2 regions of the Herbaspirillum sp. C7C8 genome follow, and region 1 is predicted to be linked to the other one. Evidence: predicted binding sites of a transcription regulator. Region 1 holds the regulator's gene; the other holds the start of a gene.
The links. The regulator sigma-54, encoded in region 1, starts transcription at its own class of promoters, with help from an activator protein. The targets are predictions, from matches to a motif close to TGGCANGNAANCTGCTTT.
Positions count from the first base shown of each region.

Region 2: the regulator sigma-54 is predicted to act here: its motif matches at 2,615-2,632, upstream of HWE01_RS14745 (MSMEG_0572/Sll0783 family nitrogen starvation response protein).

Region 1 covers NZ_JABXGG010000011.1:106,087-110,495, forward strand. The annotation lists gene grxD (Grx4 family monothiol glutaredoxin) at 1-232, opposite strand, end outside; gene hpf (ribosome hibernation-promoting factor, HPF/YfiA family) at 607-969, opposite strand; gene HWE01_RS14395 (RNA polymerase factor sigma-54) at 1,123-2,613, opposite strand; gene lptB (LPS export ABC transporter ATP-binding protein) at 2,713-3,456, opposite strand; gene lptA (lipopolysaccharide transport periplasmic protein LptA) at 3,459-4,067, opposite strand; gene lptC (LPS export ABC transporter periplasmic protein LptC) at 4,119-4,409, opposite strand, start outside.
Region 2 covers NZ_JABXGG010000012.1:900-5,308, reverse strand. The annotation lists gene HWE01_RS14755 (MSMEG_0568 family radical SAM protein) at 1-1,000, opposite strand, end outside; gene HWE01_RS14750 (Nit6803 family nitrilase) at 957-2,039, opposite strand; gene HWE01_RS14745 (MSMEG_0572/Sll0783 family nitrogen starvation response protein) at 2,056-2,538, opposite strand; gene HWE01_RS14740 (aminotransferase-like domain-containing protein) at 2,982-4,376, shown strand; gene HWE01_RS22935 (restriction endonuclease) at 4,408-4,409, opposite strand, start outside.

The sequences.
Region 1 (4,409 bases):
TCACGTACAGCTGGGGAATGGTCGGCCAGTTCGAGTATTCCTTGATGCCCTGGCGCACGTCGGGGCTTTCCAGCACGTTGACGGTGACGATGTTCTCGGCGCCGCTGGCCTTGAGCAGCTGGATGGCCTTGCCGGAAAAGCCGCATTGCGGGAACTGCGCGGTGCCCTTCATGAACAGCACCACAGGGTTTTGGGTCACGGTTTCTTTGATCCAGGATTGGACGTCGCTCATGGCTGTGCCTTTAAAAATGGGATTGCCCGACATTATAGGGAAAAGCCGGCAGGCGCGTTGAAATCGGCAGCACGCCATTCGTCCGTCTGAGCCGGCGGGAAATTGCATCAGGGAAATGATTTATATCGTATGCAGTTTCTTCTGGGCAGCAGATGAGGGTGCTGCGCAAGACATTCAAGCAGAGCGATGAACAATGTTCACTGCGGTTTTGCCGGGAAGTTGCCCGGCGTAATGATTTATATGTTTTTCACAGGCATCGCCGATGCTGTGGCCCCAATGAAAAAGGGCGCTTGCGCGCCCCTTCCTCGTGAAATCCGGCTGGCTTTCTCAGCAGCCCTGCAGGCTGCGAGGTGGCTTGCCGTTGGTGTCCTGGCTTATGCCGCTCCGGCTACCGCATCCTCGGGCGTGTCGTCCGGCAGGCGCTTGGCAATGGAGTGATGCTCCTGCAACTTGTCCTTGTGCTTGATGACCTGGCGATCGAGCTTGTCGATCAGGGTGTCAATGGCAGCGTAGAGGTCGTGTGCGATGCTTTCCGCATGTAGATCCTTCCCCTTGATGTGGACGTTGATTTCCGCTTTTTGGCGCTTTTCCTTTTCTGTGAGTTTATCTACGCTCAGGATCACGCTGACGTCGATCACGTTGTCGAAATGGCGCTTGATACGCGAGAGCTTGCTTTGCACGTATTCCCGGATGGCGGGGGTCAGTTCGAGGTGGTGTCCACTGATGGTCAGATTCATACAAGACTCCTATCGTGAAGTCACTGGAGGTTCGTGCAATCGATCCTGCTGCAGCTGTACCACGGGCACGGTCTTCGTGTCGGATGGCGTGGGCATCAGTCGGGATGCTTGCCTGAACACAGCAACGGTACTGCAGAAAAACTGAGGAAAAACTCAGAGGGACTTGCGGAGATTGACTGGCGGAATCTTCAACACTTCGCGGTATTTGGCGACTGTGCGTCGCGCGACCACCATGCCTTGTTCTGCCAGCATATCCGCAATCTTGCTATCGGATAATGGGGTCTGCGGGTTTTCGGCTCCTATCAACTGTTTGATCAGCGCCCGTATCGCGGTGGAGGAAGCTTCGCCTCCGGTTTCAGTCGCGACGTGGCTACCGAAGAAGTATTTCAACTCAAACATACCATGCGGAGTGAGCATGTATTTCTGAGTCGTCACGCGAGAGATGGTGCTCTCGTGTAGACCCAGTGTATCAGCAATTTCACGCAGCACAAGGGGGCGCATGGCCACTGCACCATGGGAAAAGAAGTTTCTTTGACGTTCCACAATAGCCTGCGCGACGCGCAAAATTGTATCGAAACGTTGCCGCATGTTCTTGATGAGCCACTTGGCTTCCTGCAACTGCGAGGACAGCGAACCTTCGCCCTTGGCCTGCTTCAAGGCACTGGCGTACATCGCATTGACGCGCAGCTTGGGCATGACCTCATGGTTGAGCATGACCTGCCAGCCGTTCTTTGTCTGCTTGACAATCACGTCCGGCACCACGTAGTCCGAGGCGTCACGCGCGAATTCGGCACCCGGATGCGGACGGCACTGGCGGATCACGGCCTGGGCTTCACGCAGGTCTTCGTCATCACAATCGAGAGCCTTCTTGATCTTGTTGAAGTCGCGCTGGGCGAACAGCGGCAGGTAATCCTCAACGATCCTCAGCGCCAGCTTGCGCGTGACAAAGGGGATCTTGGGCAGGCGGCGGATCTGCAAGGCCAGGCATTCGCCGGCACTGCGCGCGCCCACGCCGGCCGGGTCCAGGCTCTGCAGCAGCTTGAGCGAAATCGACAGCTCTTCCATGTCGATACCCAGCTCTTCAGGCAGGCGCGCGAGGATGTCTTCCAGCGGTTCTTCCAGATAGCCGCTCTCGTCGAGCGCATCGGTGAGCAGTTCCAGCAGCGCACGATCGCGCAGGGTGCGCGCAGTCACGCGGATCTGTTCCAGCAGGTGTTCGCGCAGGGTCAGTTCATGGGCTTCCAGCTGCGGGCGGGCATCGTCGTCATCGGGTGACTTGCCGCTGCGGGCGACGTCATCGAAGCTCCAGTCGGCATCACCGGTGACACCGGTGTCCGGATTGTTGTCCTGGTACTCGAAGCTGGAATCGCCATCGCTGGCAGCGGGCGTCGCTTCGCCGCTGTTTTCATGAGGGGTGTCGGCCACGCCACTGGAAGGCGAACTGGAGACGGCACCGTCGGCCAGCAGACGCACCGAATTGTCGAGAGCGTCATCGAGACGCTCCAGCAGGGGATTGTCGGAGAGGATCTGTTCCAGTTCCTGGTGCAGTTCCAGCGTCGACAGTTGCAGCAGCCTGATCGACTGCTGCAGTTGCGGCGTCAATGCGAGGTGCTGCGAGGTACGTAACTGGAGCGACTGTTTCATCTGTCTTTCTGAAAGCGGCGTGGCCCGCGGGTTGCTGTGCCTGTCGTTGCGTGATGCCTGGGTGTCGGTGATGCTCGATACGTAGGGCGACTGTGCTGCTTACATGCGGAAGTGCTCGCCCAGATAGACGCGGCGTACCGACTCGTTGGCAATGATCTCTTCCGGATTGCCGCTGGCCAGCACCGTGCCCTGGTTGATGATGTAGGCGCGATCGCAGATGCCCAGCGTCTCGCGCACGTTGTGGTCGGTGATGAGCACGCCGATGCCACGCTCCTTGAGGAAGCGCACGATACGCTGGATCTCGATCACCGCAATCGGGTCGATACCGGCAAACGGTTCATCGAGCAGCACGAAGCGCGGATCGGTGGCCAGCGCGCGAGCGATCTCGACGCGTCGGCGCTCACCGCCCGACAGTGACAGGGCCTGGCTTTCGCGCAGCTTTTCGATCTGCAGTTCGTGCAGCAGGTTGTTGAGGCGGCCCTCGATTTCATCGCGCGAGAGCGGCTTGCCGTCTTCCTGGCGCAGCTCCAGCACGGCGCGGATGTTGTCTTCCACCGTCAGCTTGCGAAACACCGAGGCTTCCTGCGGCAGGTAGGATAGGCCCATGGTGGCGCGCTTGTGAATGGGCATGCGCGAAATGGGCGCGCCATCCAGGTCGATCTCGCCGCCATCGGAGGGTACCAGCCCCACGATCATGTAGAACGAGGTGGTCTTGCCGGCACCATTGGGGCCGAGCAGGCCGACCACTTCGCCGCTGCGCACTTCCATCGAGACATCGCGCACCACCTGGCGCGCGCCGTAACTTTTCTTCAGGCCGCGAACGACCAGCGAACTGGCTACCATCCTTACTGGTCCTTTCCGTTCTGACGACGCGCTGCCGGCTGGGCCGGTGCTGCGGGCTGGGCGTCCGTGGCCGGCGGCGGGTTCTTGGGCTGGATCACGGCCGTGATGCGGCCCGCGCCCGGCTTGCTCTGGCCGCTGGCAGTGTTGTTGACCGAATAGAATTCGGCGCGGCTGTCATAGGAAATGAATTCGCCGTTGACTTCATCGGTGATGCGGTCGCCGTCCATGCGCTGGATGTGGGCGCGCTGGAACAGCTTGGACACTTCCGTCTGCTCCGAATACTCGATGCGCTCGGCCTGGCCTTCGATCCACAGATTGGGGCCGCCGTCACGCTTCTGGCGGAAGGTTGCCAGCGCACCAGGCGCGGCATACAGCACCGCATTTTCATAACCGTACTGATCGGTCGTCAATACCACGCGGCCGGCCTTGATGATCAGGGTGCCACGTGTCATCACGACGTTGCCGGTGAAGGTCTTCACCTGGCGCACGTCGTCATAGACCATCTGGTCTGCCTCGATGTTGGTGGGCTTGGTGGAGTCCGCCTTCTCGGCGTTGGCCACACCGCACACGGCAGCCAGCATCAGCATCGGCAGTAAGAGTGAGCGTTTCATTGGTTTCCTGTCTGTTCGATTCTTGGCGTTCTTGTCCGGGACTGAACCGGCTTAGCGTTTCTTCGGTGCGGGCTCGTAATAGCCGCGTACATTGCCGAGCAGCTGCACCACCTGCGTCGCATTGTTGGCCACCATGCCCACCCCATTGAGGCGCGTGGTCCCCATGGTCATGGCGACCGGCTTGTCGGTCTTGACGATTTCATCATCGGGCAACAGCAGCAGGTATTGCGAGACCAGGTGCATTTCTTCGCGGCCCTTGTAGGGCGCGCGGATTGCATTGGCATTGCCGTACATGTGGATCTGGGTCTGGTCGTCGGTGACCCGTGCGGTATCCGAATAGAG
Region 2 (4,409 bases), on a different contig from region 1:
CGTTCTCCAGCATCTCTGCCAGCGGTGCGAGCAGGCGGCGCATGGCGGCGGCATCGGGGGAAGGATGGTCTTCTAACGGCGTGCCCGAGATGGGTACGAAGGGCACCACGAAGGGATAGACGCCCAGCGCGATCAACTGCTCGCTCATGCGCAGGATGGCCTCGTCGCTGTCGCCCAGGCCGGCCAGGATGTAGGTGCTGACCTGGCCACGCCCGAAGACCTCGACGGCGGCAGCAAAGGCGTCCATGTAGCGTTGCACCGGCACGGTGGCCTTGCCCGGCATGATGCGCTGGCGCACCTCGGGCGTGACCGCCTCCAGGTGCATGCCCAGCGTATCGATGCCGGCATCGTGCATGCGCCGGAACCAGGCATCGTCGTCGGGCGGCTCGCACTGTCCCTGGATGGGGAGGTTCACCGCCGACTTCACACCGAAGGCGCTTTCGCACAGGATCTGCGCGCCCCGGTCCGTGGCATTGGGCGTGCCGGTGGTCATGACCATGTGCCTGACGCCATCCAGCAACACTGCCGCGCGCGCCACTTCACCGAGTTGCTCGGGGGTCTTGCGCAGGATGGTGCGGCCGGCCGCGAGCGACTGCCCGATGGCGCAGAACTGGCAGGACTTGCGGCGGCTCTCATAGCGGATGCAGCTTTGCAGGATAGTGGTGGCCAGCACGTCGGCGCCGTGCAGGGTAGCGATCTTGCCGTAGGGGATGCCGTCGAAGGTCTGCATCTTGTAGAAGCGCGGCTGGCGCGGGAAGGACACCACGCCCACCTCCACGCCATCGCGCAGGATGCGCGAGGCGCCATCCGCGCCGGGCTGGGTCGCCACGTAGGGCGAGGACCAGGCACCGGCCGTGTGGACCGGGATCATCACGGTATGACCATCGACGGTGACTGCCTTGTGATCCGACGGCCCGGCCCCGCCTCGCCGGCTCTGTGCACCGGCGCCGGGATCGTCAAGACGCAGCCCTAAGGATTGCAGTTCCGAGATCAACTCCATGGGGGCCTTGCGGCTCGGACGCTGGGGATGCAACTGGATGACGGCTGTCTGCATGATGGGACCTCGCGGAAGGATGAGTGACAGGAGCAGGCTGTTCCGCCGGGAACAGCGAGGACATGGGAGAAGTACGGCGATCATCGATCACCAGGTGCAGCAGTTCGGGGCGCGCATAGTGGCCGACCGAATCCATCATGCGCTTGCGCTTGGTGACCAGTTCCATGTCCAGGTCGGCCACCAGGATGCCTTCGCCGCTGCGCAGGGGCTCGGCCAGCAGCTTGCCTTCCGGCGAGACGATGGCGGTACAGCAGCCACCGCGCAGCGCCTTCTGTGCCTTGGGATCGGGCTCGATGGCGGCGATCTGTTCATCGGTCAGCCAGCCGGTGGCATTGATGACGAAGCAGCCCGACTCCAGTGCGTGATGGCGGATGGTGACCTCCATCTGGTCAGCGAAGATCTGCCCCACCATGGAACCGGGGAACTGGGCGCAATGGATTTCTTCGTGCTGGGCCATGAGGCTGTAGCGCGCCAGCGGGTTGTAGTGTTCCCAGCAGGCCAGCGCCCCCAGGCGCCCCACGGCGGTAGGCACCACCTTCAGGCCGCTGGCATCGCCCTGCCCCCAGATCATGCGCTCGTGATAGGTCGGCGTGATCTTGCGGCGTTTCAGCACCAGCTCGCCGTCGGCATCGAAGACCAGTTGCGTGTTGTAGAGCGTGCCGTGGTCGCGTTCGTTGACGCCCAGCACCACCACCGTGCCATGCGCGCGTGCCGCTTCTGACACCGCCTGAGTTACGGGGCCGGGCACCGTCACCGCACGCTCGTAGAGCAGCAGGTGTTCCGGACCTGACGCAAAGGGCGGCCGCACGAACGAGAAGTACGGATAGTAAGGAACGAAGGTTTCCGGAAACACCACCAGTTGCGCGCCTTGTCTGGCAGCCTCGGCAATGGCCTGGCATACCTTGGCCATGGTACCGAGCTCGCTGTCGAGGTCGGGCGCGATCTGCACCGCCGCCGCCCGTACCGTTCTCTTGTGGATGCTCATGTGCCGCCCCTTTCCATTACAGGGTCCAGGTATCGAGGATGAAGGCGTTGTCGCGACGATGCAGCAGCACCAGGTCGAGCACGTCCAGCGGATTGATGGGGCGGATGCCGGGAATCAGCGAGGGCTCGCCGTGGCCGTACAGCGCCTGCAGGGCGAAGCGGCAGGCGTAGACCTTGCCGCCCTCTTCCATGAACTTGACGATCTGCTTGTTGAAGTTCTGGTGACCGGGGAAGGCTTCGTCCCCCAGCGTGGGGAAACCGCGCTGCACGCCCAGCGTCACGCCGGGACCATAGAGCAGGATGGAGGTCTCGAAACCCTTGCGCTTCAAGCGGGTTGCCTGCAGCAGGTTGACGAAACCGATCGAGCCTTCGAAGGCCACCGTATGGAAGGTCACCAGCGCTTTTTCTCCCGGCTGGGCTTTGACGTCTTCGAACACCTTCTCTTCATAATCCACCAGGAAATCGCCGGGGGCGTGGGCTGCTTTGGTGACTGCGGGCATGGTGATACTCCTCTCGATTGCTGTTGGTCTGCACTTGGGGAAGTGGTCCGGCGAGTTCGCCGCGACACTGGAATTGAAGGCATCAGTCATGCCACCAACACCCCGTCAATGTGCGAATTGACTGCATAAAAATCCCGTCAATCCTCCCCTCACAGAATGGAATCCAGCATCTGCGCGGCTTGCCGAATCGGTGCTTGCAGCATGGTTTTTGGGCCATGTGAAGCAATCCATTCAATCGCTCCATACAATCGGACAGCATCGCGCAAACCCTTGTGCACTCTGGCGTTGCGGCGCGTCTTGAGTTGGTGCAGAGCGCTGCGCGCGGATGATGCAAGACGGTGCAATTTTGTACCTGTACGGCAGAGATTGGATGGAATGCAAATTGCATTCAATGACACCAGTCGATACGGTCAATATTGAAGTCAGGAAACGAGGAAGTTGCCATGACCAAGAACAGCGCCATGTGGGTTCCCAAATTGAAGAAAGGTGGCGGCCCGCTTTATCTGGCCATCGCCAATGCGATTGCCGAGGACGTCGCCACCGGCCACCTGCAGCCCGAGCAGCGGCTACCGCCGCAGCGCAAGCTGGCCGAGGTGCTGGACCTGGACTTCACCACGGTCGCGCGCGCCTATACGGAAGCGCATCGGCGCGGACTGGTGGATTCGGTGGTGGGACGCGGCACCTTCGTCTGCGGCAAGCGCCGCCCGCGCATCCCGCGCCTGACTGAAGGCCGCCCCAACGTCGACATGTCGATGAACATGCCGCCCGAGCCGGATTCGCCGGAGCTGATGGAGTTGATGCAGTCGGGCTGGAACAAGGTCAATGCACGCCTGCGCGACCTGATGCGTTATCAGGATTTCGGTGGTTCGCCCGAGGATCGCGAAGCCGGTGCGCTGTGGCTGCGCCGGCGCGGGCTGGTGGTGGAACCGGAACGGGTGCTGGTGACGCCGGGGGCGCAATGTGCGCTGCTGGCCATCCTGACCATGCTGGTCGGACCTGGCGGAGTGCTCTGTTGCGAGGACGTGACCTACCCCGGCCTGCGCGCCCTGGCCGGGCATCTCAACATCAAGCTGGTTGGCTTGCCGATGGACAATGAGGGCATTGATGCGGTGGCCTTTGCCGGGGCCTGTGCGCAATATGCGCCGAAAGCGCTGTATTGCAATCCCACCCTGCTCAATCCGACCACCTGCACGACTTCGGTATCGCGCCGCCAGGCGCTGGTGGAGATCGCCCGTCACTATGAAGTGGCCATCATCGAGGATGATGCCTATGGCTTCCTGCCGCGTGCAGCACCGCCGGCCATTGCCAGCATGGGCAGCGAGCTGACCTACTATGTCACCGGACTGGCCAAGACCGTGGGGGCCGGTTTGCGCATCGCTTATATGGTGGCGCCCGATGCCGCCTCGGCGGCGCGCCTGACGGCGGCACTGCGTGCGACGACGGTGATGGCTTCACCGGTTACCTCGACCCTGGCAACTTATTGGATACGCGATGGCGTGGCGGATCTGGCGCTGGCCAATATCCGCAAGGAGTCGATGGCGCGGCAGAAGATTGCGGCCCGCATCTTGCCCGAGCATGGGTATGCCTCGGAACCGGAGGCGTTTCATTTGTGGGTGAAGCTGCCGGGGGGATGGCAGGCCAGTACCTTCTCGGCACAGATGCGCGCCAATGGGGTGGCGGTGGTGGGAGTGGATGCGTTTGCCGTGACTACTGCGCCGGTGCAGGCTGTGCGTGTTTGTATTGGGGGGATTGTCAGTCGGGGAGATATTCAGCATGCGCTGATGTTGATGCGGGATACCTTGGGGGAGCAGCCGTTGGTCAGGGCGGCTGTGGTTTGAGGGTGCCGGGGCCAAGTATCCAACAATACGCCT